Regions from separate parts of the Paenibacillus sp. JT22N15 genome, predicted to be linked through region 2. Evidence: riboswitches for the same ligand, from Rfam matches in the RefSeq annotation. Region 2 holds a riboswitch; each other region holds the start of a gene.
The links. Region 2 has a riboswitch for cyclic di-AMP ahead of kdpF (K(+)-transporting ATPase subunit F). Riboswitches for the same ligand answer to the same signal wherever they lie in the genome.
Positions count from the first base shown of each region.

Region 1: it holds a riboswitch for cyclic di-AMP, as region 2 does, so the genes downstream of both, AC50X8_RS03020 (hypothetical protein) here and kdpF (K(+)-transporting ATPase subunit F) in region 2, are expected to answer to the same signal.
Region 3: it holds a riboswitch for cyclic di-AMP, as region 2 does, so the genes downstream of both, AC50X8_RS29220 (C40 family peptidase) here and kdpF (K(+)-transporting ATPase subunit F) in region 2, are expected to answer to the same signal.

Region 1 is NZ_JBXENV010000001.1:678,916-689,613, reverse strand. It holds gene AC50X8_RS03040 (carbohydrate ABC transporter permease) at 1-170, shown strand, start outside; gene AC50X8_RS03035 (ABC transporter substrate-binding protein) at 235-1,566, shown strand; gene AC50X8_RS03030 (beta-mannosidase) at 1,725-4,256, shown strand; gene AC50X8_RS03025 (beta-mannosidase) at 4,284-6,839, shown strand; gene AC50X8_RS03020 (hypothetical protein) at 7,031-7,450, opposite strand; cyclic di-AMP (ydaO/yuaA leader) riboswitch at 7,455-7,620, opposite strand; gene AC50X8_RS03015 (arsenic transporter) at 7,835-9,199, opposite strand; gene AC50X8_RS03010 (winged helix-turn-helix transcriptional regulator) at 9,629-9,955, opposite strand; gene AC50X8_RS03005 (GTP cyclohydrolase II) at 10,193-10,698, shown strand, end outside.
Region 2 is NZ_JBXENV010000009.1:258,709-269,406, forward strand. It holds gene AC50X8_RS19430 (histidine kinase) at 1-680, opposite strand, end outside; gene kdpC (potassium-transporting ATPase subunit KdpC) at 700-1,311, opposite strand; gene kdpB (potassium-transporting ATPase subunit KdpB) at 1,418-3,451, opposite strand; gene kdpA (potassium-transporting ATPase subunit KdpA) at 3,474-5,153, opposite strand; gene kdpF (K(+)-transporting ATPase subunit F) at 5,194-5,271, opposite strand; cyclic di-AMP (ydaO/yuaA leader) riboswitch at 5,527-5,716, opposite strand; cyclic di-AMP (ydaO/yuaA leader) riboswitch at 5,825-6,025, opposite strand; gene AC50X8_RS19455 (response regulator) at 6,600-8,255, shown strand; gene AC50X8_RS19460 (cache domain-containing sensor histidine kinase) at 8,252-10,144, shown strand; gene AC50X8_RS19465 (substrate-binding domain-containing protein) at 10,141-10,698, shown strand, end outside.
Region 3 is NZ_JBXENV010000020.1:76,390-87,087, forward strand. It holds gene AC50X8_RS29210 (M1 family metallopeptidase) at 1-800, shown strand, start outside; gene AC50X8_RS29215 (hypothetical protein) at 816-1,631, shown strand; cyclic di-AMP (ydaO/yuaA leader) riboswitch at 2,061-2,232, shown strand; gene AC50X8_RS29220 (C40 family peptidase) at 2,234-2,704, shown strand; gene AC50X8_RS29225 (FAD-binding domain-containing protein) at 2,792-3,883, shown strand; gene AC50X8_RS29230 (GNAT family N-acetyltransferase) at 3,883-4,413, shown strand; gene AC50X8_RS29235 (aminotransferase class I/II-fold pyridoxal phosphate-dependent enzyme) at 4,488-5,690, opposite strand; gene pdxR (MocR-like pyridoxine biosynthesis transcription factor PdxR) at 5,745-7,208, opposite strand; gene AC50X8_RS29245 (EAL domain-containing protein) at 7,376-8,656, opposite strand; gene AC50X8_RS29250 (hypothetical protein) at 8,819-9,112, opposite strand; gene motA (flagellar motor stator protein MotA) at 9,276-10,076, shown strand; gene motB (flagellar motor protein MotB) at 10,060-10,698, shown strand, end outside.

The sequences.
Region 1 (10,698 bases), on a different contig from region 2:
AGAAATTTACGGTTGGCCTCGCGCTGCGGATGTTCATTGACCAATTCGAGGTCCAGTGGGGGCAATTGCTTGCGATGTCTCTATTGTCTGTCGTCCCGTCAGCGATTTTGTTCTTCGTCGCCCAAAAGCATTTCGTAGAGGGTATCGCGACTACGGGCATCAAAGGGTAAAGCGTCAAAAGGGTTTTAACTAGCGGCTTCACTATATTTATATAAAAGAGGGAGTGTTCTACGTATGAAAACACAAAGAAAATGGTTGAAATGGCTTCCCGTTACTCTGATTTCGGTTCCCCTCGTTCTTTCCGGCTGTGGCTCTAACAGCGGCGGCAGCTCAGCTACAGCAAGCACTGCGCCAGCGGCTTCGTCTGCTGGAAATGCGGATGCTGCGGCAAAGCTGAAGGTGATGTGGTGGGGCTCGCAGGCAAGGCATGATGCCACGCTTAAGGATTTGGAGCTGTATACGTCCAAGAACCCGAACGTGACGTTTGCGCCTGAGTATACAGCTTGGGACGGTTATTGGGAAAAGCTGCCGACGCTCGCGGCATCGAACACGCTGCCAGACGTGCTGCAAATGGATGCGGCTTACATTCAAGGCTATGCGAAACGCGGCCTGCTAGCTGATCTGTCCGATATCGATTTGACAGGTGTCGTTGATCCGCAGGTATTGGAAAATATTAAAATTGGCGGCAAGGTGTACGGCATTCCTCTCAGCTATAACGGACAAGGCATCGTCTACAATAAAGAGGCGCTGGAAGCGGCGGGTGTCAAGCTTCCGACGAACAATTGGTCATGGGACGACTTCTTCGCCTATGCGAAAGAAGCGCATGAGAAGCTGCCGAAGGGCCAATACGGCATTGACGACATGACGAACATTTGGGAATTTTATCAATATTACCAAACCTCCCAAGGCAAAGGGCCGATCTTCAAAGATGGTACAACGTTTAATCTCGATAAAGATACTTGGATGAAGTTCCAGCAAATTTATGCGGACTTCCGCAAAGATGGCATCGTGCCTGCGGCGGACCAGCAGCTTTCCTTTAAGGAAAATGATCCGCAGCTCGATTCGATGGCTTCAGGCAAAGTTATGCTGAGAACCGCATCTGTCGGCTCGGCAAGTGTCATTGAATCATTGCTCCCTGGCAAGCTTGGGGTGAACAGCATTCCGATCGGCGAAGCTGGTGGCGGCTGGGCGCAATCGACGATTTTCTTGTCTGTGAGCGAAGGCTCGGCTAGCAAGGAGCAGGCGAAAGCGTTCATTAAGTGGTTCGTGGCCGACAAAGAATCCGGCAAGACACTCGGCTTGACACGCGGTATTCCAATCAACGAAGAGGTGTTCAAAGAGCTCGAGCCGACGCTTGCGTCCGGAGACTTGTTTGCTAAAGAGCTGCTTGAAGCGGCAAAACCGAAAGCATTGCCTTTCTATCCAGCTCCTGCAGGTGCGGAGGACTTCGTAAAAACCTACAAATCCGAAATGGAAGCGGTTATGTTTGGCCAAGCAACATTGGAAGAGGCTTATCAAACGCTGCTCGATAAAGGGAAAGATGCAGAAGCGAAGCTGAACAAGTAAGTATAGCTTCACGAAAATATTAAAAAGTGCGGCGAAAAAGTCATAGCGCGGAGAAGGCCCGGCTGAAAAATCGCAAGCGATTGGAGGCGGGTCTTCTTCGCGCTTAACGTATTCTTTTTCAACACACATATAGAGATAAATTGGAGGAGGAGAGCCATATGAAAATAACGGAGTGGCGATTGCAGCATTTTGAAGTAGGGGAGAAGCCTCCTCTTCAGGTGGCGGCACCTGGACTTGACGACCGTTTTTGGATGACGGCGAAGGTTCCCGGAGATGTGCATTCCACACTGATTGATCGGCGGATTATTGAGCATCCCTATTTTGGGCATAACGACATCAAATGCCGCTGGATCGAGCAGAAGGAGTGGTGGTATCGTGCGCAGTTCGACTATGAGGTCCATGAGGGCCAAGGGGAGCGGCATGAGCTGATTTTTGAAGGCTTGGATACCTTTGCAACGATATTCGTCAATGGACTGGAAATAGGGACAGCGGAAAATATGCACCGCATTTATGCTTTTGATGTGACGAAGGTTGTGCGCCCGGGCAAAAACGCCATTGCCGTCCGTTTTGACCCGCTGCATCTGCATCATCAGGATAAGGAGCAGTTCCAGTGGTCCTCCTATACGAAGGAACGTCCATGGCTGCGCAAAGCGGCGATGAACTTCGGCTGGGACTGGGGGCCAAGAATGGTCACTGTCGGTATTTGGGGCAGCGTTCGTCTGGAGCGCAGGCGCGCAGCTAAGCTGGGCAGCGTATTCGTTCAAACGTTATCGGCTGGCAAGGAAGAAGCGGTTCTGAAGGTAGCAGTCGATACGGTTGCCTATCACAAGCAGGCGCAGCTGACTGCTGAAATCAGGCTGTTTACGAGAGAGGGAGAGATTGCGGCATCCGCAGCGCTTTCCGTAAAAGGAGGAAGCGAGACAGCGGCAGAGCTGGCAGTAAAGCAGCCGCAGCTGTGGTGGTCGCATGATCTTGGCGAGCCGTATTTGTATGAGCTTGAGGTGCAGCTGCTTGCGGACGGTGAGCAGGTTGACAGCTATCGCAAGCCCTGCGGCATTCGGACGATTGAGCTGCAGCTGGAGGATGAAGCTGGAAAGCCCGCTTTTGCCTTCCTGCTGAACGGCATCAAGCTGTTCGCCAAAGGCTCCAACTGGATTCCGGCAGACAGCTTTATTGGAGCGGTGAAGGATAAGCGCTACACCGATCTAATCGAGCTGGCTGTCAATTCCAATATGAATATGCTGCGCATTTGGGCTGGTGGCATCTATGAGAAGGATATTTTTTACGAGGAATGCGACCGTCTTGGTGTGCTCGTCTGGCAGGATTTTGCCTTTGCGAACGCGCTTTTTCCAGATTTCAACCGTAATTTCATGGAAAATGTGAAGCAGGAAGCAATCGATAATGTGAAGCGTTTGCGCAATCATCCGTCGCTTGCTTTATGGTGCGGCAACAACGAAATTGACTGGCTGTATGACATGAAGTCGGCTGGCGGGGATATTACTTGTCCCTTCTATGGCGAGAGCATCTACCATGAGCTGCTGCCGGAAGTGCTGGAGCAGTATGACAGCAGCAGGCCGTATTGGCCGTCGTCGCCTTATGGCGGCAATGATGCGAACGACCCTGACGTCGGCGACCGCCACAATTGGCAAGTTTGGCATGGTTCGGTGTACCCGCGCAAATTCGGCGAGGCGCCGCTGCTTGATTACAGCATTGAAGGCGTCACGTTCAAAAATTATAAAAAAGATTTCACCCTGTTCAGCAGCGAGTTTGGCATGCACGCATCTGCTAACCGCTATACGCTGGAGCGCTATATCCCGGAAGGCGAATTTTATTGGGGCAGCGTAGAGATGGCTCATCGCAACAAGGATACGAACCATCAGAAGGGCATTTTGCTCATGGAAGGCTATACGGGCATTCCGCAAAATATTGAAGAATATATGAACTTCTCCATGCTCACGCAGGCGGAAGGCTTAAAATATGGCATTGAGCATTACAGGCGCAATAAGCACCGCACGAGCGGATCGCTTGTCTGGCAGCATAATGACAGCTGGCCGGGTACGAGCTGGTCGCTGATTGACTATGAGCTGCTGCCGAAGGCTTCTTTTTATTATGCGAAAAAGTTCTATCATCCGCTCCTTCTGTCGCTCGATTATGAGCCAGGACAGCCGCTTCGCGTATGGGCGGTCAATGACCGGCTGGAAGCGTATGAGGGCAAGGTGCTGTTCCAGTGTTATGCGCTTGATGGCAGCTTGAGGTATGAGCAGAGCTTTGACGTCAGCCTGCCGCCGAACAAGGCGGTTCAAATTGGCGAGCTGACGGAGCTTGAAGTGCTAAACGGTGCTGCGCCAGAGCGAGTTATCGTGAAGCTGTCTGCCCCGCAGTGGGACGCGCCGGACAATTATTATTATTTGCGCGACCATCTGGAGCTGAGCTTGCCGCAGAGCACCCTTGCTGCAACGTTTAATAAGCAGGAGCAGACGGTTACAGTAGCCGCTTCGGGCGGAGCAGCGCGACTTGTGAAACTCGATGTGAAGCAGGGCAACGTTCGCTTCAGCGATAATTATTTTGACCTGCTGCCGGGTGAAGCGGTCACGGTCGCCATGCAGCAGGCAGACGGACAGCCGCTGCAATACGAGACTCTGGAAGTGTCAGCTCTCAACGCTGACAAGGCTGAATTACATTTTATCTAAACTTATATAACGATAGTGGAGGACGCTATGAACGAAGCGATCAGAGTTTTATCCGATTGGAGCTTTAGAGCTTGTGGCGAGAAGGAGTGGCAGCCCGCGATTGTGCCGGGAAACGTGCACATGGATCTTCTGCGGCAAGAGAAAATAGCCCCCCCTTTTTACGGTACGAACGAGCACGGCCTGCAGTGGATCGATAAGCAGGATTGGGAGTACGAGACCACGTTCGGCGTAACGCCGGAAATGCTGGCACAATCGCATCTGGAGTTGGTATTTACTGGACTTGATACGTATGCTGATGTGTACGTCAACGGCAAGCATATGCTGTCGGCGGATAATATGTTCCGCAGCTGGAAAATGAATGTGAAGCCGGTTTTGCAGCCGGAAGGCAATGTGATTACAGTCAAGTTTCGTTCGCCTGTTAACGAGGATTTGCCGAAGCTTGAGAAGCTGGGCTATCCGCTTCCGGCGGCGAATGACCAATCAGAGCTTGGTGGACTTGGCGACAAGAAAATCAGTGTTTTTGCCCGCAAAGCTCCGTATCATTATGGCTGGGACTGGGGCCCGCGATTTGTGACGAGCGGCATATGGAAGGAAGTGAGGCTCGTTGCCTGGTCAGAGGTGCGACTGACAGATCTGTATATCGAGCAGCAGGAAATCACCGCAGCCCATGCGAGCCTAAGGATTGCAGCAGAAGTGGAATGCGAGCAAGCTTGGCAAGGGGTGCTGCGGGTAAATGCCGACGGCAGGGTCTGGGAGCAGCAGGTTCAGCTGGCGGCGGGCTTGCAGACGGTGGAGCTGGCGGCGTCTATTGCGCAGCCGCGGCTTTGGTGGTGCAGAGGCCTCGGCAAGCCGGAGCTGTATCATTTTGAAGCGTTGCTTGTGCAAACAAAGGATGGGGTCGAGCAGCCCGTAAGCAGCCGCAGTGTAACGACGGGTTTGCGGGCAGTGAGGCTGGTAACCGATCAGGACGAGCAGGGCCATGCCTTTTATATCGAGCTGAATGGGGTTCCGGTGTTCGCGAAAGGAGCCAATCATATTCCGAATGACAGCTTCCTGCCTGACGTGACCTATGAGCGTTACCGTCATGAAATTGCGAGTGCTGCGTTATCCAATATGAATATGCTCCGGGTGTGGGGCGGCGGCATTTATGAGGCGGATGCCTTCTATGAGCTGTGCGATGAGTACGGATTGCTCGTTTGGCAGGACTTCATGTTCGCTTGCAGCATGTATCCCGGAGATGAGGCTTTTCTGGAAAATGTGCGTCTGGAGGCGGAGGAAAACGTTCGGCGTCTGCGCAATCACCCATGTATCGCCATATGGTGCGGCAACAATGAAATCGATACGGCCTGGTCGCATTATGATGAAAATATGGGCTGGGGCTGGAAGCGCGACTATACGCCTGAGCAGCGCGAGCAGCTGTGGGCTGATTATGAGGCGATTTTCCACCGGATATTGCCGCAGGCGGTCGCGGGGCTTGGCAATGGTATTGCGTATTGGCCTTCTTCACCGATGCGGGGGCTGACGGGAGACGGTGAGCAGCATGCTTTCAACTTGTCGAAGAGCGGCGATATTCACTATTGGGGCGTCTGGCATAACGTAGAGCCTTTTGAAAAATACAACGTCCACGTCGGCCGATTCATGAGCGAATACGGCTTCCAATCGTTTCCTGAGCTGCAAACGGTGCAGCAGTATGCGGAAGAAGCGGACATGGCCATTGAATCGGAGGTAATGCTGGCGCATCAGAAAAACGCGCGCGGCAACCAGTTGATCAAGGAATATATGGATATGTATTTGCGCCAGCCGAAGGATTTCCCGGCATTTCTTTATTTGAGCCAGGTTTTGCAGGCGGAAGCGATGAAGACAGCGATTGAAGCCCATCGGCGGAAAAAGCCATTTTGCATGGGGTCCCTGTATTGGCAAATGAACGATTGCTGGCCTGTCGCCTCATGGGCGGGAATGGACTATTACGGGCGCTGGAAGGCGCTGCAATATTATGCGGCACGCAGCTTCCGCGACATCATGCTGTCGTTTGACTGCGCGAGCAGCGGCCGCGTCGATTGTTATGTATTGTCAGATCAAAATGAACCTTTCATCGGCGAGCTTGCGCTTGAGCTGCGTTCATTCACGGGCGAGGTGCTGAAGCAGTTTGCCGTTCCGGTATCGCTTCAGCCAAACAACGGCCATATCGCCTGCTCCTTAGAGCTGGAAGCGCTGCTTTCCGAAGGCATTCAGCCAGGTGAAGTCGTTCTTGTGGCGAAGCTAAAGCAGGGTGGACTGCTCGTGGAGGAAAAGGAGCATTATTTCAGGCCGATGAATGAGCTTGAGCTTGCGGCTCCGGCCATAAAGATCAGCGAGGTTCAAGGCAGCGGCGGCACCGCTTATGTGCTGGAGACGGATACGCTGGCCAAGCAGGTTCGACTTTCTGCGTCGATCGAAGGTATTTTCAGCGACAACTATTTCGATCTGCTGCCGAACGAACCGCGTACGATTACGTTTTACGCGCGAAATCCGCAAGGAGATCAGGCTTTCAGCGCTGCGTCGCCGGGCGAGCTGAATGTCCATTCGATGACCGATTTTATTTAAAATATAGGAAAGTATATGATTTTCCCATCCTTTCTCTATATTTCTCGGACTGAAACGCGCCGCGCCGCCAGAGGACGGCGAAAGCCGTTTCACCTTGAAAGGACAAGCGGCCGATAGAAAAAAAGGAACCTTTCCTGCCAGCTGAAACATGGCGGGGAAGGTTCCTTTGCGTTATGGTGATCTAAAATAAGCTAAAAAATAGAAAGGTAGAATAAGGAGCGGCTAAGTAAAATAGGTTCCTCAGAAGCGCCGTCGTCCGGTTCAATTTCTGCGGTCCAGCTTTTGAGATGATGAATCGCATGATCGAATAGGTTGTACACACTGTGATGATCGGCTTGCTCGCTCCGAAGCGACCGTCCTGTAATAGACAAGGTGCCGATAAAGCTGCTCAGCGCGCTGCACCACAGGCCCCAATCATTAGGGCGCTCCATCTCGTCGACAAAAGTCTCGCCAAAGCCAATGCCTTTGTCCGTCGTTACCCGCAAGCAGGCACGGTTTCCGGCGTCGTCTACATTGAGTGCTGGAATGACAAACAGCTCAATGCGTTTGACCGTAAGCTTCATTGCGTGCTTCGCCTTAGGCGGAGCGTCCGGCGCATGAAGGACAATCATATTCATCTCTCCTCACGTTCGCTTACGGAGTTAGCTGTCGGATTCGGGCCAGTGAGCTGCCCTACCAGTGCGAGATGCACCGGATTCACCCCTTGCGATTCAAGCTTTCGCTTCAACCACGTTGTTGGTTCCCCCGCTTTTTCAATTGAAAAATTAAGCGATTTAATATTAGAGTGCTAGAATTCGGCTAGGGATATATATTAAACCGTTATTCCTCAATTGTAAACCTTTTAGTAGTAAATAAAATAAATAGTACTGCTGCCTTATAGGCAAACGGGCGCTGCCGTCATTTGGTGGCAGCGCCCGTTTGCCATAGAAATAGCTGCGGATTTATCAGAAAACACCTATTTGTAGACTGACCGCTCATGTATACGTTGTTGTGAGCTAGTGCATTGGGAAAATCCAGCCAACCCATAGAGCAAGAAGAGTGAGGGTAAACAGCAGCACAGGCGGAATGATGACAAGCGTTACTTTGACATAATCCATCCAACTGATTTTTACTTTGGATTTCTGCACAAGATTCATCCAAATGAGTGAGGCTAGCGTGCCTATCGGTAAAATGAGTGAGCCAATATCGCTCCCAATGACGCTGGCGAGGTAGGCGATTTTGAGGGTAAGCGGGTCGAGGTTCATTTCAGTAAGCGTGATCGTGCCGATCATGAGTGCGGGATGATTGTTGACGAGTGTAGACATGGCGGAGACGAGCCCTCCGATTAAAATGCTTGCATTCATCAGGCTGCCAGTAACGAGCGGCTCGAACACCTGAACGAGTCCTTGCGTCAGGCCAATGTTGTGCAGGCCATAAATAATGATATACATGGCGAAGGCGAATATGAGTATATGCCAGGGGATTTTACGCAAAATGTCGTTCGGTGGCATTTTCAGGTAAATCCAGCGCCAACAAAGGAGCAGCAAGGAGCCGAAAACAGCGACCCACTCAACGGGGATGTGCAAATAGGATGCAGCAAATAAGCTGAGCCGAACGGAGAAGACGAAAAGCAGAATCGATTTCATAAAGCGGCTGCTGTATTTGGGCTGTGCAGGCTTGCTTCCGGCAGGAGTGAGTAAAGGATGGTAGCCAGAGTGAATAGGGACGATTGAAATCGTATGGGGTACTTCCCGGGGAAGCTGATGGTAAAAGTAGAGGAACAGCAGCAAGGTGAGCAGCAGCAGACCTAGTGTAGCGGGGATAAACATCATGACGGTATGCATGTACAAATCCATGCCGACGATTTTCAGCGCAATCAGATTTACAATATTGCTGACTCCGATGGGAGCGCTGGAGGCGGTAGCGATTAATGCTCCTGAGAGTAGGTATGGAATTTTTTGGTGGTTTTTCAGTCCCATGTGATGCAGCATAATGAGCAAAATCGGGGTTGTGATAAGAATGCTGCCGTCATTGTTGAAAAATAGCGTCATCAGAAAACACATCAGGTTTACATACCAGAACAACCTGAGTCCTGAGCCTCGTGCTCGAATAGCAAGCCCTTCGGCTGCCCAGATGAAAAAGCCGAAGCTTTCTAGCACGATAGCCATGACGATCGTTGCCATAATAGTGATGGCAGCTCCGCTTACAGTGGCGCTAATATGCGCTAGGTCCGACAACGAGACGACTCCGCTCAATAGGACGAGAATGGCGCCAAACGTAGCAGGAATGGCTTCATTCAGCCCTCTGGGTCGCCACAAAATGAGCAAAATAGTGAAAAGGAAAGCAAACAGGGACACGATAATGGAAGGTAGCGAGATCAAATGTTAATCACCTCGAATTCTTGATTAAATTCATAGTGAAGCAGCAAAGGGTTATTCATTTGCGGCAGCGGCAGTATGCTGAGCGGTTTCTATGCTAATGCTGTCATAGCGATTATCTGTTGCCGTAGAGGATAGGGTTAGAATAGTAGGCTGTTTAATCGGTGGAGGAGGCTTAAGAATGAAATAGAGGGACAGGCCTGATGAGCAAATAATGAAGACAGTAAGCAATCGGGTTTCCTCCTTTCTAGTGATAACGCATATGAGGACAATTATCATGGGGAGATACGAATAATATATTTATATGTGGCCTACTGATAGAGGGTACTAGACGTTAATAGTAGATTGCTATAATTCCGCGAAGCGTCCCCCACTCCGAAAACACAAAACAACCCCGGCCCGATGGAGGGCCGAGGCTGCTTCGTTAACCTTTTACTTGGATATGGACATAGGCGCTACCCAATTGGATGACCATTGCTGCAATTCGCGAATGACCGGCTCCAGTGCGTGTCCCTTTTCAGTGAGCGAATATTCAATGCGAACTGGAATGTCTGGAAAGACGGCGCGGCTTACAATGCCCTCAACTTCAAGATCCTTAAGCCGCTCAGACAGCAGTCTGCCGCTAATGGGAAGGGCGCCTTGAATGCAGCTGAAGCGCTGCGGCCCGGACAGCAACTGATAAATGATCAAGCCGGTCCATCGTTTGCTTATAATGTCCATCCCTTTGTGCAGGCGCGGACAAAGCCCGGATTTCTCCATGTAGATCACCTCATTATAACTTGCTATTAAGTATAGCTTTAATAGTATTTATATACAAGCAAACTTTTTGAACGCTCATAACTTGACGTAATGGAATTTCAAATATATAATTAGTTACTAATGGTAAGCGAAAATTTGTTCCCCTATGATTGTTAATAAGGCAAGGTGCATGTATAGCAGATGAAGCTTAGCCTTTCAACCTATTATATCAAATACAGATGAAGAAGGTGCACACTAATGATTAAACCATCCATTCGTTCTATTATAAATGACAAAATAAAAACAATTGAAGGCGATTCATACGATATCCACGTTGTCGGACCGATTCAGCTCCCGGTTGAGCTTGATGGCGAGACGAAGATTTTCCAGTGGTACAGCTGGCTGAAGCGTGAGAAAAATAGCGCGCAGGACGAAGCAGATCTATACAGCGAGCTGGCAAATGGGCATTATGCGGAGCTTCAGCAATCCAGCGTGCTCGTCTATGGCGATTTTGCCGAAGGCGAAGATGCGCTGATTCGCATGCACAGCATTTGCCATACGGGCGATATTTTTGGCAGCCAACGCTGTGATTGCGGCTTTCAGCTTAAGCAGTCGATGCGAATGATTACCGAGCATGGAACGGGTGCCTTATTTTATTTGGCCAATCATGAAGGCCGTGGCATTGGCTTGTTCAGCAAGGCAATGGCTTACCTGCTTCAAGAGGAAGGACTGGATACGGTTGATGCGAACTTGGAGCTGGGCTT
Region 2 (10,698 bases):
TGAACACCCTCTGCCATGAGGCAGAGAGCGACTTCACGCAGAACAGCCAGATTGCCGGGCAGCCGCATAGCCGGATGGAGGGAGCTGCCGAGCAGTCCCTCTTCCATCCGGCTCAGCATCGTCTCAGGAGAGACATCAATGAGGCGAACCTCATCGGCCCATTCCAGCGTGTCCGCCGGAACCGTCTCCTCCGCGCGAATGCCCGTCATTTTGAAAATAACTCCGTCCTCGCCCTCCAGCTCGTAGACATTAATCGTCGTAATGATGCTGATGCCATGCTCCAGCAAATATTGAATGTCCTCCAGCCGCGTCTGGAAGCGGGCGCACGTACGGTTGCGATGGGCGAGGCCATCGACGAGCACGACCTCCGGGTTGCGGGCGAGCAGCGTCTCCAGCGGCAAATCCTGCTGCTCCTTGCCATCGCGCTGCCACTTAATGCTCGGGACATGCTCCAGCTCAGACTCAAGCGCGGTTTGATTCCTATTTGTACTTGGAGCTGGCGTTAAGGCGCAAATGACGACATCAATGCCCTGCTGCTTCAGCAGCTGGCCTTCCTGCAGCAGATGATACGTTTTCCCGGAGCCTGCGACCGAGCCAATGATGATTTTCAGGCGTCCCTTATGCAGCCGGGAGATAGAAGCCAATATCTCCTCTGGCGTCTTGCGTTGATACGGTGGCATTCTGCTCCCGCCTTCTTTTTTATTTGGCGATTCGTGTGGATAAAGCCAGATTCAGCTCCAGCACATTGACGCGCTTGTCACCGAAGAGGCCGAGCTCGCGTCCTTTCGTATGCGCGTGTACAAGTTCTTCAAGCTCTGCCTTCGGCAGTCCTGTCAGCTTGCTAATTCTTGCAATTTGTACGATAGCCGACTGCGGCGTAATATCCGGGTCAAGCCCGGAGCCGGAGTTCGTTATTAATGCAAGCGGCAGCTGAGCAATCGGCACCTCGGGATTATCCTGCTGCCACTGGGCGATAGATGCTTTCATGCGAGCCAGCAGCTCCGGGTTCGAAGGGGCATAGTTGTTAGAGCCGGAAGCTTCCGCCTTATAGTCAATGCTCGACACCCGCCCCTGAAAATAGCGCTGATCGGTGAAAGGCTGACCGATCAGCGACGAACCAACGACGTTGCCTGCGCTGTCCTTGAGCAGGCTGCCATTGGCCTGAGCCGGGAACAGCAGCTGCGCGGCGCCCGTGCTCACAAGTGGATACACGATACCGCAAAGGAGCAGAAACAGCAGGCTGGCGCGCAGAGACACCCCGATTACGGAAGATGGGGAGGGCGGCACTGATGAAGACGAAGCGGATGGCATAGGTGACGATGGACGTTTTCCTTTTAAAATAGCATGCATAGCACAATTCCCTTCTTTCTAATTAAAGGTTCGTTTCATTAATAGGCCGCAGCCGATCTGGAAGGCGTTAAATCCAAATATGAACCATCATGTCGATGAGCTTAATGCCGATGAACGGCGCGATCATGCCGCCGAGCCCGTAAATGAGCAAATTGCGGCTGAGCAGGCGGGCGGCGCTGAGCGGACGATAGGCGACGCCTTTCATCGCCAGCGGAATGAGCAGCGGAATAATGATTGCATTAAAGATGAGCGCGGACAAAATCGCCGACAGCGGCGAGCCGAGCTGCATCACATTCAGCGCCTGCATTTGCGGAATCGCCAGCATAAACATTGCGGGAATGATGGCGAAATATTTGGCTACGTCATTGGCGATGCTGAAGGTCGTGAGCGCGCCGCGCGTCATAAGCAGCTGTTTGCCGATCGAAACGACCTCTATAATTTTGGAAGGATCGGAGTCCAAATCCACCATATTGGCAGCTTCCTTCGCCGCCGTCGTGCCGCTGTTCATCGCCAGGCCGACATCGGCCTGCGCGAGTGCGGGCGCGTCATTCGTCCCGTCCCCCGTCATGGCGACGAGCTTGCCTTCCGCCTGCTCGCGCCGGATGACGGCGATTTTATCCTCCGGCTTGCTTTCGGCAATAAAATCGTCGACGCCCGCTTCTCTGGCGATAGTTGCCGCCGTAAACGGATTATCGCCCGTACACATAATCGTTTTGATGCCCATCGCTCGCAGCTGGTCGAACCGTTCCTTCATGCCCGGCTTGACCGTATCCTTCAAATAAATCAAGCCGAATATGTGCTGATCGACGGCGATAGCGAGCGGCGTGCCGCCTTCCTTGGCAATCCGCTCCGTCTCCTGAGCCAAATCAGCGGGTATGTCTCCTCCTTGGGCGAGCACCCAGCTGCGAATCGCTTCAACGGCTCCTTTGCGCACGAGCCGTCCATCAGCCAAATCGATGCCGCTCATCCGCGTCTCGGCCTGAAAGGGAACGAATTGACCGCCTTCGCCAAGCGCGGCATCGTAGGTTTTATCATGCTTTTTCATCCATTCCAGCACCGAGCGGCCTTCCGGCGTTTCATCCTGCAGGGAGGAAATAGCGGCCCATGCCGCTGCCTCATCTGCCCCAGCAGTGCCCACCGGATTGATTTCGCTAGCCATCCGATTGCCGAAGGTGATCGTCCCGGTTTTATCCAAAATCATCGTATTAATGTCGCCAGCTGCTTCGACCGCCTTCCCGGACATGGCCAGCACATTGAACTGGGTGACCCGGTCCATGCCGGCGATGCCGATGGCGGACAGCAGGCCGCCGATTGTCGTCGGAATGAGGCAGACGAGCAGCGCGATGAGCACGGGAATTTCCAAATTGACGTCCACATAAGCGACAATCGGGCCAAGCGTGACGACGACGATGAGGAAAATAATCGTCAGGCTTATCAGCAGCGTGTTCAGGGCAATTTCATTCGGTGTTTTCTGCCGCTTCGCGCCTTCGACGAGCGCGATCATCCGGTCGATGAACGTTTCACCGGGCTCGCTCGTGATTCGCATTTTGATGCGGTCGCTGATGACCCGCGTTCCGCCCGTCACGGAGTTGAAGTCGCCGCCCGCCTCCTTGATGACGGGTGCCGATTCGCCGGTAATAGCCGATTCATCGACGGAAGCGAGGCCTTCAATGACCTCGCCGTCGCCGGGAATCATTTCCCCTTGCGAGACGATAACGATATCCCCTTTGCGCAGCTCCGTAGAAGGGACGATTTGAATGCTGTCGCCCAGCAGCTTATTCGCCATAATTTCCTGCTTCGTTTTTTTCAGCGAGCCAGCCTGTGCTTTCCCGCGGCCTTCGGCTAAAGCTTCGGCAAAGTTCGCGAACAGTACCGTAAAGAGCAAAATAATAAAAACAGTCAAGTTGAAGCCGATGCGATCCTGCGAGTCGAAGTACCCTGGAAATAGGGTCATGAGCAGAACGATCAGCGTTCCAATCTCGACAACGAACATGACTGGATTTTTCATCATATGGACCGGATTCAGCTTGAGGAGGCTCATCTTTAGCGCCTCGGTCACGAGCGGTCCGGTGAACAGTTTTTTAGCACGTTGGTCATTCATAACGCTTACCCCTCATTTCCCTTTAACGGATCGTTAAAAACTCGGCAATTGGCCCTGTGACAATGACGGGCAGAAACGTGAGCGCGCCGATCAAAATAACGACGCCCATCAGCATAACGGCAAACAGCGAATTGTCCGTTCGGAACGTGCCAATCGTCTCCGGCACCCACTGCTTGCGGCTGAGTGATCCGGCTACAGCAAGCAGCGCAATCATCGACATATATCGGCCGAAAAACATCACGAGCCCGGTCGTTATATTCCAGAACGGCGTATTGTCGGCCAGCCCCTCAAACCCGGAGCCGTTGTTGGCGGCCGAGGACGTATATTCATAAAGCACCTGCGTAATGCCATGAAAGCCCGAATTGGATATAGCGCCTTGCCCCAGGTCGGTTAGAAAAGCCGCTGCCGTTGGCGCGAGAATAATAAACGGATGCACGAGAATGGCAATGGCAATGAGCTTCATTTCGCGCGGCTCTATTTTTCGTCCGAGAAATTCTGGTGTCCGTCCGACCATCAGCCCGCAGATGAACACCGTCAGCATCGCATACATCAGCATATTGACGAGCCCGACGCCTTTGCCGCCGAAGACGACGTTCAGCATCATTTGGGCAAGGGGAACGAGCCCGCCAAGCGGAGTGAGCGTATCGTGCATCGAATTGACCGAGCCGGTCGTGGCCGCCGTCGTCACCGTCGTGAACAGCGCGGACTGGGCGATGCCGAAGCGAACCTCCTTGCCCTCCATGCTGCCTTGCGAAGCGTCGATGCCGAGTGTGGCGATCAGCGGGTTGCCGCTTTTTTCAGCCGTATAGGAAATCGTAAGAAAGATCAGAAACAGCGCCATCATCGCCGAAAAAATAACCCAGCCCTGCTTGCTGCTTTTCGCAAACCGGCCATACATGAAGGGCAGCGCGGCAGGCAGTGCCCACATGGACAAAATCTCAATGACATTCGTCAGCGGGTTGGGATTTTCGAACGGATGGGCGGAGTTGACTCCGAAAAAACCGCCGCCATTCGTGCCAAGATGCTTAATCGACTCCAGCGAGGCGACTGGCCCGATGGCGATATGCTGAACCGCGCCCTCGAGTGTCGTAACGGTCAAGGTAGGGCTAAGCGTTTGCGGCACTTGCAGCGCCACAAGCAGCAGCGTAATGATAATAGCGAGCGGGAAGAAAATCCGCGTATGTGCTTTGACGAAATCCTCGAAAAAGTTGCCGAGCGTTCCGCCTTTGCTCGTAATGCCGCGCACGAAGGCGACAGCAACGGAAAAGCCGGTAGCGGCGGACGTAAACATCATCATCGTAATGACGGCCATTTGCGCAAAATACGTCAGCCCTGATTCGCCGCTGTAATGCTGGAGATTCGTATTGGTCATAAAGCTGATGACCGTATTTAGGACGAGTGTCGGCTCCATGCCGCCGATTCCATTCGGGTTAAGCGGCAGACCGCTTTGCACCCTCAGCAGTACATAGCTGACAGCTACGAGCACGAAATTGAGTGTAATAAAGCTGAGCGCATATCTTTTCCAGCTCATGCCTTGGCGATTTTTGAGCCCGATTACTGCATAAATGATCGCTTCGATTCGTCCGAACAGCTTGTCGGTACGGTTCGGAACGTTTGAAAACACGGAATATAAATAATGCCCAAGTGGCTTTGCGATCAGCATGATCATGCCGACGACTACCGCCATTTGCAAGACGTCCACAGCTGTTCCTCCCTTGCTATAAATGATGAAATGTTATGAGCTAAAATTTTTCCGGATGGAGCAAGGCGTAGACGAGATACACCAGCAAAGCTCCTGTAACGAGCAATATGACAATCATCCCCGTTCCTCCGTTTCGCTAATGGACCGATCGCACCAGCGTATAAATCCGGCAATCAGCCCGAAAGCTGCGATTAAGGTCAAAGCCATTCCGATATCCAGCATAGCTGCATCGCTCCTTATTTCGTTTTATCCCTAGTCATTTTGGAAAAAAAGGCAACAAAAAAGAAGCCTTGGGCAAAGAGGACTCTTCACCCGCAGCTTCCTTCATCCGGGCATCATACGCCCCTGATTCGCCTGCGATAAGTGTAAGTGTGGCCTCTCCCGTTGACGCTTGCGAGGTTAGCTGTCGGATTCGGGCGCGAGAGACGCCCTACGCTTGGCACTTATCGTGCCCTTGCGATTCACCCCGTGACGCTCCCTGCCATCGTCCATTGGACAACGACAGAGAGCCGTCGATGGTTCCCCCGTTTCTGCGGCAGTGCAGAACTCAGCGTTTGAAACAAAATGCCTGCCGATGTTGCGAGTGCTATTTTCGAAAAAAAGACAACAAAAAACCACAGAGGCGTATGACGCTCTGTGGCCTGATTTACAAGGTCACAATCGTTCACCATTCCTCTCTACACCTGCGCTTACGAGGTTAGCTGTCGGATTCGGGCGGTGAGAGTCGCCCTACATTTGCCTGGAGTTTCATGACACTCCTGCAAACGATTCACCCCTGCGCTGCCAGCTTCCGACTCTCACATCGGATGGCTGCAGTGCGTTTGGTTCCCCCGCTCTTCGCCTAATATGCGAAGACTCAGCGATCAAGCAAAAACGACTACGTCGTCCTTCTGGGACGAGCGAAGAGCTTTGCCCTTAGAAATATAGAGAAAGGATAACGAAAACATATACTTTCCTATATTTCAAGGTGAAACGGCTATCGCCTTCCTTTGGCGGCGCAGCGCGTTTCAGTCCGAGAAATATAAGCCTATTTATAAGTGCAAAACTTATAAATGCTTATATTTCAAAAAAAGGTTCATGCATGCTATGAATCATACTCCCCCGCCGCGATTGCTGTAAAGGAAGCTTACGCCGCAAAAGAGAGCGAATGCAGCAGATTAGCTTGATTTTAAACGCTTACAACGAGATTTATCTTTAGCAAGGTCGATTTATCTCGCGATTTCTTTAAAATATAGGAAAGCATATGATTTTTTTCTTCCTTTCTCTATATTTCATCGCGAAACGGTAGCTTTGCCGCCAAAGGACGGCTTCAGCCGTTTACGCTTGTTTACTCAAAGCACCCCCTCTTTCCAGAAAACAAGGAAACGAATATGATAAATAGCATGCTGACAGAATCAGGTGTTTGCGGCTGCTCGGCCGCGTATTTAAATAGCGGGGGGATGAACGATGTATAAAGTGCTGCTGGTAGATGATGAAGAAGAGACGCGCAGCGGGCTGCTGCACGAAATTGCATGGGAGCGCCATGGCTTTGAAATTGTAGATACGGCGGCGAACGGCAGGGAAGCGATGGAGCTGATTGAGCGTCTGGAACCGGACATCGTAGCGACGGATATTAGCATGCCGTATATGAACGGCTTGGAGCTGGCGGAATGGACGAGGAAGACGTATCCGCTGACGCGCATCGTTATTTTTTCCGGCTATGATGAATTTGAATATGCGAAGCAGGCGATCGGCTTGCAGGTGGATGAGTATATTTTAAAGCCATTTTCCGCGCAGCAGCTGCTTGAGGTGATGGACAAGGTGAAGGAGCGGCTGGACGATGAGCGCGAGAAGCGGGAAAATATGCAGCTTTTGCAGGAGCATTACCGTACGAGCCTGCCGGTCGTAAAGGAGCTATTCCTGTCGTCGCTGCTCACCCGCAAGCTTCCGCTGCGGCATATTGAGGAGAAGCTAGAGAAATATGAGCTGGATTTAGCGGGAGAGGCGTACATTGTGTCCGTGCTGCACACGCATGTATTGGAAGCGCTTCCCGGATTGCCGCTCCGCGCAGCGGAAAGCTCGCTTGCGGCCTCCAGCGATCTCGACCTCAAGCTGTTTGCCCTGCGCAATGTGGCGGAAGAGGTGTGGGGCAGACTCGGGCTGGGCAAAGTTTTTCTGCATCAGGATCGGGTGGCGCTGCTCGCAGTTGGACGGGGAGGAAGCGCGCAAGAGCTGATGGAGCGGACGCTGGGCGGGCTTGCTGAAATGCTGCAAAATATTCAGAAATACTTGCGTTTTCCCGTGACGATTGGGGTCAGCTCAACGCTGGCGGATGTCGCGCAGTTAAAGCAGGGCTATGAGGAGGCGCAGCAGGCGCTCGATTATCATAATTTGGTGGGCAGCAACCGGATCATCTGCATTGACGATGTAGAGACGCGCTATGTGGAGGAGCTGCAATTTGACGAGCTCAAGGAGCAGGCGCTCATTCGCTGCCTGCGCGTGGGCACGCATGAGGAGCTGGAGCAGCTGCTGGCTGCGCTTTTTGACGAGATTGAAGGCGTCCATGCCGCTTACCGGGAATACCAGCTTTACATGCTGGAGATGATGACGGCGGTCATGAAGCTGGTGAGGGAGGCAGGGCTGAACCTGTACGATATTGTGGGATACGAGCTGCAAATTTATGCGGAGCTGCAGCAGCTTAGCGGGCTGGCGGAGACGAGAAGCTGGTACATGTCGCTCTGCGAGAAAATTCGCCATCATATCGCCAGCCGCAGGCAAAGCTCCTACAAGCAGCTGGTCGAGGAAGCGGTGCGTTACACGAAAGCAAACTTCCATGACAGCGAGCTGTCGATTGCCCGGCTGTGCAGCCATTTGCATATTAGCGCGGGATATTTCAGCAGCCTGTTCAAGAAGGAGGTGAAGCTTACCTTCGGCGGTTATTTGCTTCAGCTTCGGATGGAGGCGGCGAAGGAGCTGCTGCGGGCGACGGAGCTGAAGACGTTCGAAATTGCCGAGAAGGTCGGCTTTTCGGACCCGAATTATTTTTCACTGTGCTTTAAGAAAAATGTCGGCGTCTCTGCCAAGGATTATCGCAATCAGGCGATGAATATGGATGCGCCATGAGGAAGCGCAGCATCCAGTTTCTCATTTCAGTGGCGCTGTCGGTATTTGCGGCTGCGGCGATTATAATGGTCAGCGTGCTGCTGTTCAACAAGTTTTCGCAGACGGCAGAGACGAATGCGCTGCGCAATACCCAGCAGGTCGTCGATCAGGTCAGCTACAATTTGGAGGATTATATCCAGGGCATGTCGGAAATTTACGGCGTTCTCCACGATACAATCAGCCGCAGCGGCGATGTGAACGAAGAAGAGCTGCGCAGCCAGCTGAATACGATCATCGGCATTCGGGGAGAAATTGTGTCGCTGGCCGTCATCGGGCATGACGGCGAGGTGATGATGAGCATTCCCGGCGTTGCGCTCAAGGAAAATTTGAGTCTTTACAATCAGCGCTGGTTCCAGAGCGCGCTTCAAACGCCGAACCATCTCAGCTACTCGCTGCCGCATGTGCAGAACATGTACAAAATGCAGTACAAATGGGTTGTCTCGCTGAGCAAAGGCATTACCGTAGTAAGGGGCGGGAAAACGGAGCATGGCGTGCTGCTGCTGGACGTCAATTTTAACAAAATCAATCAGCTGTCCTCGCGGGTTGTGCTCGGGAAGAAGGGCTACGTCTACATTGTGGACGAAAGTGCGGGCAATATGGTGTACCATCCGCAGCAGCAGCTCATCTACGCCGGGCTGAAAAGCGAAAACGTCGAGCAGGCGCTGAAATATACGTTCGGCAGCTTTCATGACGAATCCGGAGACGAGGATAAAATGATTACGGTGCAAACGATCGGCAACATCGGCTGGAAGGTGGTCGGAGTGTCCTTTACCGATGAGATTATTACGACAAAGCGCGAGCTGAACGATTATTTGCTGAATCTGCTGCTGCTTTTGCTTGTATTCGTCATTGCGCTGTCGTGGCTTATTTCGCGCATTATTGCCCGTCCGATCCGGCAGCTGGAGAAGTCGATGAAAAATGTCGAGCGCGGCGATTTCCATACGATGACGACCATTCGCGGGCCGCTGGAAGTAGAGCAGCTGTCCAGACGCTTCAATTTGATGGTAGCGCGAATCCGCGAGCTGATGCAGCAAATTGTTGTGGAGCAGGAGGCGAAGCGCAAATATGAGTTTGAGGCGCTGCAATCGCAAATTAATCCGCATTTTTTATACAACACGCTCAATACGGTCGTGCGCATGGTCGGCATGAACCGCAACGAGGAGGTGGTGACGACGATTACCTCCTTGTCGAAGCTGTTCCGCATCAGCCTTAGCAAAGGCAAGCCGATGATTCCGCTGGCGAGCGAGCTGGAGCATGCGCGGAACTATCTCATCATTCAAAATATCCGTTTCAAAAATAAATTCGATTATGTGTTTGACGTCGAAGAGGCCGCGCTGCCCAGCTTGTCGCTCAAGCTGATTTTGCAGCCGCTGCTGGAAAATGCCATTATGCACGGCATTGAGCCGTCTGTCGATAAAGGGTTGATTACCGTTCGGGCATGGATCGAGGCTGGGCAAGTGTACTTGCAGGTGAGCGATAATGGGCTCGGGATGAGCGGCGAGCAGCTGGCGGCGCTGCTCACGGGAGAGACCAACAGTAGTACCGCCAAGCCGTCTGGATATGCTGGAGACCGTAAGGCTGATCGTGACGGCACCATTGGAGGGGCTGCTCCAGAGGCTTCTAAAAGGTCAACCTCCGCCAATTTTGCATCGAGTTCTGCATCCAGTGCGGCTTCCGGCGCGGGCTCCGGCGTAGGCGTGCGCAATGTGCATGAGCGGATTCGGCTGTTTTACGGCGAGCCGTATGGCTTGCAGTTTGAGAGCGAGCTGGAGGAGGGAACGACCGTGACGATACGTTTCCCGTTCAAGCCAGCTGGCGCTGAAGCCGACGAGAGGAGTGAGGAAGGATGAGCGTAAAACGCAGGTTGGGACGGCTCACTATGCTGTGCATGGTGGCTATGGCTGCGCTGCTGCTGGGCTCCTGCACGACGCATCCGGCAGAGGACAGCGCCATTCAGCGCGAAAATATCGACATCAGCCTGCTGCTCAAGCGGCTGGACGGCGACTACTGGAACTCCGTCGTCATGGGCGCCGAAGCCGCATCGAAGGAGTTTAATGTGACGCTGCATATTTCCGGACCGGATAAGCAGGGCAGCCCGGAGCAGCTTTTGGAGACGGCAAAGCTTGCGCTGGTGCATCATCCTGATGCGGTCGTATTTGCCTCCGGAGACGAAGCGGTTACGACCGGCATTGTCGAGGCTAGCAAGGCAGCACGGATTCCGCTCATTGCGATTGACACGGAGACGGAGGAAGCGGGCATCAGCTCGAGCATCACGATTAATCATCATCAGGCGGGACGAGCGGTTGCCCTCAAAATGAGCGAGCTGCTGGCAGGCAAAGGCAGCGTCGCCCTGCTGACGGACGGCCTTGGGGACAACAACCAGCTGCGCCGCGAGGAGGGCATT
Region 3 (10,698 bases), on a different contig from region 2:
GCACCGTTGTACATGAAATTGGCCATCAGTATTGGTACGGGATGGTTGCATCGAACGAGTTCGAAGAAGCGTGGCTCGACGAAGGCTTTACTTCTTATGCGGAGGATAAGGTGATGGAGAACGCCTATGGCGTTGAGCCTAACTTGGCTATGGAAGCCAGCTATATTACGGCCCCTGCCCCGCTGAAGCAGCCTTCATGGGCTTATCACAACAGCGATGAGTACGCGGAAAATGTATACATGCGCGCCAAGCTTGTGCTGGTCGGCATTGAGAAGCAGGTTGGAGCAAAGACGATGTCAAAAATTATGCGCACATATTTTCAAAAATACAAATTCAAGCATCCAACCACGTCTGATTTCCAGCGTGTCGTTGAGCAGATTACGAAGGAAAAATGGCAGGACTATTTCCACCAGTATGTATACGGCAGCCTGATGGCGGATTTTTCAGTAGAGGCTATTCGAGTGAATGAAGTGGAGCAGGATGGCCAAACGGAGTACGAGTCTACCGTGCTGATTAAGCGCAATGGCGGGCAAAATGGGCCAATCCCGCTCGTATTCTCCTTTACCGATGGCGAAAAGATTTCGAAAACATGGGATGCCGCCGAGTCGCATATCCAGTACAAGGTTGTGCACGCTGCTCCGCTCGCCTGGGTGGCGGTTGACCCGAAAAACAGCAATGTGCTGGACAACAAGCATATTAACAATTTTATGCGCGCAGAAGTGCCCGAGCAGTCGCGCATTCGATGGAGCCTCGGCCTGACGAAGCTCATCGAAGGCTTGCTCGGATCCGTAGGCTGGTAGAGAGGAGGTTGAAAAATGAAGCAGCATATGAAGCAAGGCTGGCGGCTCGCTATCCGCCATTTCTATATCGTCATTCTGTTATTCCTTTACCAGCTATTATGGGGACTTTTCCTTTACCGTTTTGTTGATATGACTGTACTGCCGCTGCTGCGGCGCTTTCCGCTCCAGCATCCGTCTGACTCGGCCGTGTCGCTGTTCTTCAGCGAGGCCCAGTTTCAATTGACGAAGACGGATTTGATCAATCCTTATTTGTGGCTTCTGGGCGGCTTGTTCGCTGCCCGCATGCTGCTGACGCCGCTGTTCAATGCGGGGCTGCTCTACTCGCTGCATCATATGGGCGAAACAGGTGAAACACAGTTTCTTCAAGGCATTCGCAAAGCTTGGAAGCCCGTGACGCTGCTCTATTGGCTGCGCACGCTGCTTATTTTCGCACCCGGCTGGTTCCTGCTGCCTCGCGCCTTCAAGCTGCTTATGGAGGGCCATTCGCTGGGCGAGCTGCTGCAAGGCACGCTGCCGGGCTTTGGCGGCTGGCTGCTATGGAGCTTCCTCGTTCACCTGCTGCTGCTCGCTATGCAGTTCGGCGCCGCCTCCGGCACGGGCTCCTTGCGCTGGCTCAGCCATGCGCTCCGAAATCTTTTCCCTTATGCCGGCCTCTCTCTGCTGATGTGGCTGCTGGCTGTTGCCGCTTCGCTCGCTGTGTCTGGGCTTTCCTATGCTTGGGCAGGCATGCTGGCACTCATCATGCATCAAGCCTATCATCTGCTGCGCACCTTGTTAAAAGTATGGACGCTCGCTGCCCAATACGATTGCCTGCAATCAAAGCAGAGCTGAGACCCTTAGAAAAATGAGGGCAACCCCACCTAATTCTCATTTAGTATTCTCATTTTTCTAAAGCCCTTCTCATAAAAAAACCGATTGCGGCCAAAAGGCCGAAATCGGTTTTTTGCCGTTATCCTGCACCTGCAGGTAAAGCCTCCATTTACTTCCCAGCCTATATGGCGACCTAGCTCAAACTCTCTAAATCTTCATTTTACGCTATAATTCTTGCCTATTCACACGATTCATAGCATATTAGCTGCCTATTTCTCATATAAACTGACAAAATGTTTTTTTGCCCAAGAACGGCGATAGATCGAACATTTATTAGGCAAGAAACTTGTTTTAACGCAAAATTGAGCCAAAAGGTTACATGAGAATTATTAGAAATTCATTCATATAGAAGGAAATCACATGAAAAAAACGAATTATTAGCGCAGAGCAAAATTAAACCAGCCTAATTTTTTATACCGCAAAGGTATAGAAATACGGGGGAACCACTTTGGGTGAATTGATTTCGATGCTTGGACGGCTTGATTCAAGTGTCTTGGAAATCATAGGGAACCTTCACAACCGAACCCCACAGCTAACCTCGTCGGCACCGGAAGGAGTTTCAAATTTTGAAGAAGGTTACTGCACTACTCGTTGGTCTTGTATTAATGCTTGCTTTCCAAGCAGGCAGCGTGTTCGCGAGTTCGAAGATGGATGGTGTTATCGCTGATCTGATCGGCACACCGTACCAAAGCGGCGGAACGACTACGAAAGGCTTCGACTGCTCCGGTTTTACGAAGTATGTTTTCGACAAAATGGGCATCGATCTTTCCCGTACTTCCCAAGCCCAATCGAACGATGGCAGTGAAGTGAAGAAGAGTGACCTGATCGCTGGCGATCTCGTATTCTTCAACACGAGCGGCAAAGGCATCTCCCACGTTGGTATTTACGTAGGCGATGGAAAGTTTGCACATGCTTCCTCGAGCAGAGGCGTTATTATTAGCAAACTTAGCGAGTCTTATTATGCTGATCGTTACGTATCAGCTACACGCGTTATGAGCCAAGACGCTTACGACAAGTACGCAAGCGAGCAATAGAGCCAGGCCACGCTTTTTTCGCTTACATAACGAAAAGCTGCTGTCTCAATCAGCAAAGCCGCAGTTGTTTGTCTTCGGACAAATAGCTTGCGGCTTTGCTGTTTTCTGGCAACGCCTTATGCAAGGGCACGCGACCACGGTATGCAGCAGGTTGTACGCGCAGCGGGACGCCGCTGGATGACGCTCGACGATGCGCCGCTGGCCGATTTGGAGGAGCTCCATACGTTTTCTCGGCGCAGTGAGCCTTACAAGGTATTTACGCCGTTTTACCGCATGTGGCAAGCCTTTATGCAGAGCCACTATTCCCCTGCGGGCGAGACAACACTGCAGCAGCTTAATACGCTGAAAAATATAGATGCCAGCATGGCAGAGCGCTTCAGTCTTCCGCGGGAGCATCTGGCTGCGGCAGCCTTTCAGCAGATAGATGACTCAGCCGGGCGCGGCCAATCCCACGCGAGCCATGCAGCCGAGGTGCTGGAGCAATTTCTAAATCAACGCCTGTCTGGCTATGAAGGCGGCCGCGACCAGTTTGCGGACGACCAGACGAGCCATTTGGCGCGTTATTTGAATACGGGAGCGCTGTCAGCACGGCAAGCCTACGAAGCGGCGCAGCAGCAGTTTGGAGCCGAGGCGTGGATTAGACAGCTGGCATGGCGGGATTTTTTTCTATATCAAGGAAAATACAATGAGGACTTCTACCGCTATGAGCAGAAGTTTGATTTATCTTCGCTGAGCGATCAGCATTTCGAGGCATGGAGCGAAGGAAAAACGGGCATTCCTGTTATTGACGCCGCTATGAAGCAGCTAAATGAAACGGGGGAAATGCCGAATCGGCTGCGGATGGTTACCGCCATGTTTTTGACGAAAAATCTGTTATGCCCATTTACGTTGGGCGAGCAGTATTTCCGCCGCCAGCTCGCCGATTATGATCATACACTGAACCGAGGCGGCTGGCTTTGGAGCTCGTCACTCGGCTACGACGCCGCGCCATATTTTCGCATTATGAATCCGGCTACGCAGTCCGCAACACATGATCCGGGCGGCACTTACATTAGACGCTGGCTGCCGGAGCTTGCCCATCTGCCTGATAAGCGAATCCACCTGCCGCAGCCGCATGCCATCGTTGATTTGAAAGCTTCACGCGCCCGCGCGATTGAGGTTTATAAGGAGATTGTATAATGATGACAAAAGCAAATGCTGCACCTGCTGGCGCCCAGCCGCCATTTGGCTGGAAGGTTGCCGCAATGGATGCATCCCATGCCCGCCAGCTGTGCGATTGGCGGTATGAGCCGCCTTACGGCATCTATCAATGGCCCGCATGGGAGGTTATGGAGCAAGCCCAAATGGAGTTCGGTGATCCCGAGCTGCGCCAGAGGCAATATGCGGCTATTTTAGACAACCGCGGGGAGCTCGCTGGTTTTGCACAGTTTTTCCCGCTGGGGGATGAAGTGCTGCGGCTTGGATTGGGTCTTCACCCACAGCTTTGCAGCAGGGGCTCAGGCACCGCCTTTGTTGCGCTGCTGGTAGAGGAGGCTCGCCGCCGCGCTCCAAACAGCGAGCTGGATTTGGAGGTGCTGACCTGGAATGCACGCGCTATTCGCGTATACGAGAAGGCAGGCTTCCGCATTACCGACACGTATATCCGCCCGACACCGCAAGGCGCGGCGGAATTTCATTGCATGGTTTACGGAGGAGGGGAAGAAGCCTAGCGTCTCTCTCCCCCCTCCTCTTCCTTTCCGCTTCCTTTCCTAGCCCTTCCTTAGCCCTTTCCGCTCCGTTCCCATCAACCGCCGACCCGCTCCAACTGCTGCAACGGGTCAGCCTGCCTCGTCTGGCTCATGTAGCAGCCCATTCGCTCCAAAGCCTCCGACAGCTTTGCTGATGATACCGAATAGGAGCAGCGGATGCGCCCTTCACCGCCTGGTCCAAAAACATGCCCTGGCACGACGGCCACGCCCGCTTCCTTCATGAGCTTGAAGGCGAACTGCTCCGAGCTTAGTCCCGTATGGGCGATGGATGGAAAAGCATAAAACGCCCCTTCCGGCATATGGCAGGAAAGCCCCAGCTGCTGCAAGCCGCCCACGAACATCGCCCTGCGCTGCTTGTAAGCCTCCTTCATTAGATCCTTGTCTGCCAATCCGCTGCGCAGCGATTCCAGAGCAGCAATCTGTCCCATAATAGGCGCGCACATTGCTGTGTATTGATGAATTTTCAGCATTTGCGAAATAATTTCCACAGGGCCGCAGGCATAGCCAATACGCCAGCCTGTCATGGCAAAAGCTTTCGAGAAGCCATTTATGACGATCGTCCGCTCCTGCATGCCAGGCAGCGATGCGATGCTCACATGCTGGCTTTCATAAGTCAGCTCCGCGTATACCTCATCGGATACGACGATTAGATTATGCTCTTTCACCAGCTCAGCAATGGGGAGCCAATCCTCATAGGACATGACCGCACCCGTTGGATTGTTCGGATAGTTGATCAGCAGCACCTTGGAGCGCGGGGTGATTTTTTCCCGCAGCGATTGTGCCGTTAGTTTGAATTGCTCATGCTCATGCGTCTCAACGTTTACAATACTGCCGCCCTGCAGCGCTACAATGGGCGAATAAGCGATATAGCTTGGAACCGGGATCAGCACCTCGTCGCCCGAACAAATCAAGGTTCTCATCGCCAGATCAATCGCCTCGCTGCTGCCCACCGTCACGAGAATCTCATCCTTCGGCTCATAATTTAATTCAAAGCTGCTCGCCAAATAACGGGCGATTTCCTCGCGCAGCTCCATGAGTCCGGCATTCGGCGTGTACATCGTCTGACCGCTTTCCAGCGCTCGTATGCACGCGGCGCGCACGCGCTCCGGTGTTGCAAAATCCGGCTCGCCCACGCCCAGCGAAATCATATTTTCATCCTGCCCGGCCATATCGAAAAACTTGCGAATGCCCGAAGCGGGCAAGCTCTTTACAAGCGGTGAAACGTTATACTGCACCATAATGCCTGCATCCCCTTTTCAAAATAATCAAATGTATAGTTGTCGCTCTATTCCTTATGAAAGGCCCCACAGCTGTTTTGCCGTATCGCCGATAATTCGAATACCATGCATAATATCCTCATCCGCCACGCGGGAAAACCCTAGACGCAGCGTATTACCGCCCCGTCCATCCGTAAAGAAATGATGGCCTAAAGTAAAAATAACGCCTTGCTGTGAGCACGCCTCCAGAAGCTCCCGCACCTTGCACGCTTCCCGAAAGGTCACAAACAGATGCAGCCCACCATCTCCCGACAGCGTCTCATAGGGAACATAGGCTTTGCAGGCTTGCAGCGTCAGCTCGTATTTACGCTTGTATTCCGCCCGCGCCCGCTTCAAATATTTGTGCAGATTGCCATTATGCAAATATTGATAGAGCAGCGATTGGTCAAGCGTCGAGGTATGAATGTTGCGGGCCCGCTTCATGCTTTCCAAATAATCAATCAGCTCTCGGTCTGCCAGCACCCACCCCACCCGCAGGCCGGGGAACAGCACCTTCGAGAAGCTTCCAATATAAATGACGCTGTTGCCGCTGCCCGCCGATGCGATGAGCGGCGGCACATGCGCTCCGGAATAACGCAGCTCCTCATTAAATCCGTCTTCAATGACGGGAATTTCATAACGGCTCATGAGCTGCATGAGCGCCAGCCGTTTCTCCATCGACATGACGATGCCTGTCGGATTGTGATAGGAGGGGACAAAATAGGCACAATCGTAAGGGCGCTCCTCCAAAGCCCGTTCAAGCTCCCCCAAATGAATGCCATCCGGCTCCATCGTAACGCCCTTAATGTCAAAGCCATGCAGCTTGAGATTTTTTATCGCGGTATGATGGGTCGGATTTTCGCAGAGGACTGCGCCGTGCTTTTGCCGAAGCGCGGCCAGCACAAGGTCAAATCCTTCCGTAAAGCCGGCAGTGATAATCATATCCTTGCCCTGCACATCCACGCCCTTGTTCTCCATATAGGTCATCAAATACTGAATCAGCGGCTTATAGCCTTTGGCATAGCCATAGTTCAGCAGTACATGGCCCTCCACCGACATACGGCCCAGAAACGCCTGCTTCACATGATCCAGATCAAACAGCTTCTCATCCGGGGCAATGCTCGTAAAAGAAATCGTACTCTTGCCTGCGCGAATCCCGCGCTTCATGAGGTCCAGCTCCTCCGCAAGCAAAGCCTGCCTGCTCAGACGCTCCTTCCATGGCAACTGCCAAGACAAGGACGACGGTGCGGCGCTGCCCGCCGAATCCTCCGACACATAATTGCCTTTGCCTTGCAGGGCATATACGCGGCCCTCGTCCGCCAGCTCCGCATAAGCGGCAATGACCGTATTGCGGCTCACACCGAGCAATACGCTAAGCTCCCGTGTCGACGGCAGCTTCTGATGAGGCTGCAGCGCGCCTTTTATCATTAAACGCTTCATATAATCTTTTACTTGAATCGATACTGGACGGCCTTCTATGAGCTTGAAATCATGATACACTTCTCAACGCCCCCACCTTTATCATGGCATATGGTCCCGCCCGAGCGTAAACGGCTGTCGCCGTCCTTTGGCGGCTCGGCGCGTTTCAGTCCGAGAAATATAGAGAAGGGCTGAAACCATCATATCCTTTCCTATATCCTAACAAAAGAACCACGACGCCGGATTTTTCATCCTGTCGTGGTTCTGCAAGCAGCGTCCTCTCGTTGCCGATCCGTCTGCTGTTCATCATCCTTCATATCTGCAAATAAAATAAGGCCGGGACCTGCAAGGACCGATACGGTCCGAATCCATTCACATGTATCCAAATCGACGTAGGCACGCGACACTAGGGTGCTCTGCGTCTCGCTTAACTGCGCAATGGTAGGAATGAAGTAGGGGCGCCAGCTCCAATTCGCCCCATAATATTCCTCCTGCCGCTCCCACTCGCCAGCCTCCACCCTGCAATAGTTGGCCGATAGCTGAATGCCGTCCTCCCGGCACAAATAAATGCGAACGCAGCTCGGCGGCAGCTCCTCCAACAGTCCGGCAATCCATCCATTGCCTGCTCCGGGTTCGTCCTCTCGACCGAAAGCGAAAGCTTGCTCCTTGTCGATGAACGCAGCAAGCTGCGCCGCTTCCTTCTGCCAATTCCTCTCGGTGCGCAAGCGCTGCTGGACATATTCCGCAAGCTCGGCCTCCAGTGCTGCGGCGAAACGATCCGCTCGCTGAAATTCCGGCTCGGCCTTGGAGAAGAAGAAGCCCTGCACATAACGGGCACCCGCTTCAATCGCACGCACCAAATCCTGGCGCGTCTCCACTCCTTCAGCGAGCAGCGACGCCCCGATCTGCTCTGCCAGCGCGGAGAAGGAACGAAGGGCGCCTAGATAGCCATTGTGCGTCGCGCTCTTTTTGATCATATGAATGTCGATTTTCAGTATATTCGGCTGAATATGGGCGATACGATCCGTACTGCTGAATCCGCTTCCTACATCATCGATCGCAATGAGGCACCCTCTCGAACGGTACAGATCCACAATGGAGCGCAGCTCATCCATCGGGCCATTAAAGCTTTCCTCGGTAATCTCGATGACGATGCGGCGCGGATCAATCCGGTATTTATCGATCAGCTGCAGCGTAAACAGCTCGCCGGATTGCTGATAGCGATGAATCCAGTTCGGCTTTAAATTAATAAACAGCAGCGACTCGGAATTTTCCGCACCCAGCTTGCGCATCGCCTGCTCCCGCAAAATCCGATCGACCGCAATATGATCCTCTACCGAAATGGCGGCGTCTCCAAAAAAAGGGCCCAAGCTTCGCACGCGCTCGCCTGCATAGGCTCTGCCCAGCACCTCATACCCCATAATGGTTCTGGTGTCCATCGCCAGAATAGGCTGATAGAAGGCAGCAAGCTGCTCGCCCTTAAGGCCTAGCGATTCCGGTATCTTTCGCATCGTTTGTCGGTCCTTCATCGCGTGCTCCTCTACATAAAAACGATGTCATATATTCTTCCATTGTTAAAGTTAGACCCTATTGTAGCGGAATCGACATTCGTTGTAAAGAAGCGACAGCGTTCGCTAAGACCGATTTTCCCCCAGCTGTTCGGGCTCCGAATGCCCTGCTCGCCCTATGCTCTAAATCAACCGCACCATATGCGTGACATTATCGCCCTGCGCGACCTCAATGACATGATGCTTCGCGTGATAGGAAACTTTGCCTGCGCCCACCTCGATCAGCGCTTGCTCGCCCAATCCGAAAAACACATCATCGGCCAACGCCTCCATCACCTCGTGCTTTTCTTCTTCTCCCAATGCCTCCCACTCTTCCTTTTCCATTTCAAAAAAAGAGTAGCTTCCCTCAATCGCGCTAACCGCTGTTGTCAGTTCCTTCAATATATCCGCATATTCCCTTGCATGCTTTACGCCCATAATAAGGTTCCACCTTTTCACTGATTTATATGATTCATTTTACCTCATTTTCACAATTTTTAATGCCTTTCTGTTTAAATCCTTTTCAGGTCTAATCTCACCGCCCCCTTCTGTCGATAATATAAATAGAGAACTTTCGAAATTGTATTGGACGGGGTGTATAATGAAAAATTCAACTATTATCGGTATTGTTCTAGCTATCATAGGTATCTTTGGCGGGATGGTCGTCAAGGGAGCTCCAATTTCCAGTCTCTTGAATCCTGCTGCCTACATGATTATCATCTTGGGTACCGTCGCAGCCGTAATGATCGCTTTCCCCATGTCAGAGCTAACAAAAATCGGCAAGCTGTTTAAAATGGTATTTGGCACTCAGAACTTGACTTCACGTGAACAACTCATTACTCAATTTATGGAATGGGCCGGCATTACACGCCGCGAAGGCCTGCTCGCTCTTGAAGCTAAAGTAGATGAAATCGAAGATAATTTCCTGCGTAACGGCATGCGGATGATTATTGACGGCAACGATCAGGAATTCGTTCGTGACGTTCTGCTTGAGGATATTGCCGCTACAGAAGACCGCCATAAAGTCGGCGCGCTTATTTTCACCCAAGCAGGTACATACGCTCCTACACTCGGGGTACTCGGCGCCGTGGTCGGCCTGATTGCCGCCCTGTCGGATATGAGTGACATTGAGAAGCTGTCCCATGCTATCGCCGGCGCGTTTATCGCAACGCTGCTCGGTATTTTCACAGGTTATGTGTTATGGCATCCATTTGCCAACAAACTCAAGAGGCTTTCTAAAGCCGAGGTTCAAATTCGTCTAATGATGGTAGAAGGCTTGCTCTCTATCCAATCAGGCGTATCCACCATCGCAATCAACCAAAAGCTGTCGGTATTCCTGACTCCGACTGAGCGTGAGAAGATGAGGGAGAAGGAGGAAGGGGCCGTTGAGCAAAAAGCATAGGCACGAAGAACATGAGGAGCATGTTGACGAATCCTGGCTCATTCCTTATGCCGACTTGCTCACTCTGCTGCTGGCACTGTTTATCGTATTGTATTCAATGAACTCGGTAGACGTAAAAAAATTCGAGGAAATGAGCAACGCCTTCAATATCGCCTTCACCGGCGGTACAGGCCTGCTTACCGATCCAGCTGCGGTCACTACGGGTGATCAAAGAGACAAGCAGGAGCCGTCACCTAACGATTCAACGCAAAACCCAGCTGCTGGTGATGACGAGAAGGACGATGCGCAGAAGCGCCGTGAAGAGCTGATGAAGCAGGAGCAAGAGGATCTGGAGAAGCTGAAGAAGCAAATCGATGACTATATTAAGAAAAATGGTCTCACCTCCGACCTTGAGACGAAGCTCAACCAGTCCCAGCTGATGATTACTATTAGCGACGAGGCACTGTTCGCATCTGGCAGCGCTGAAGTGAAGGAAGATTCGCGCGAGCTCGCCATTTCCATCGGCACGATGCTCCAGCAGTACCCGGACTACGAAATTATCGTATCGGGACATACGGACAACAAACCGATTAACACCTATCTCTTCAGATCGAACTGGGATTTAAGCACCTCCCGTGCTGTA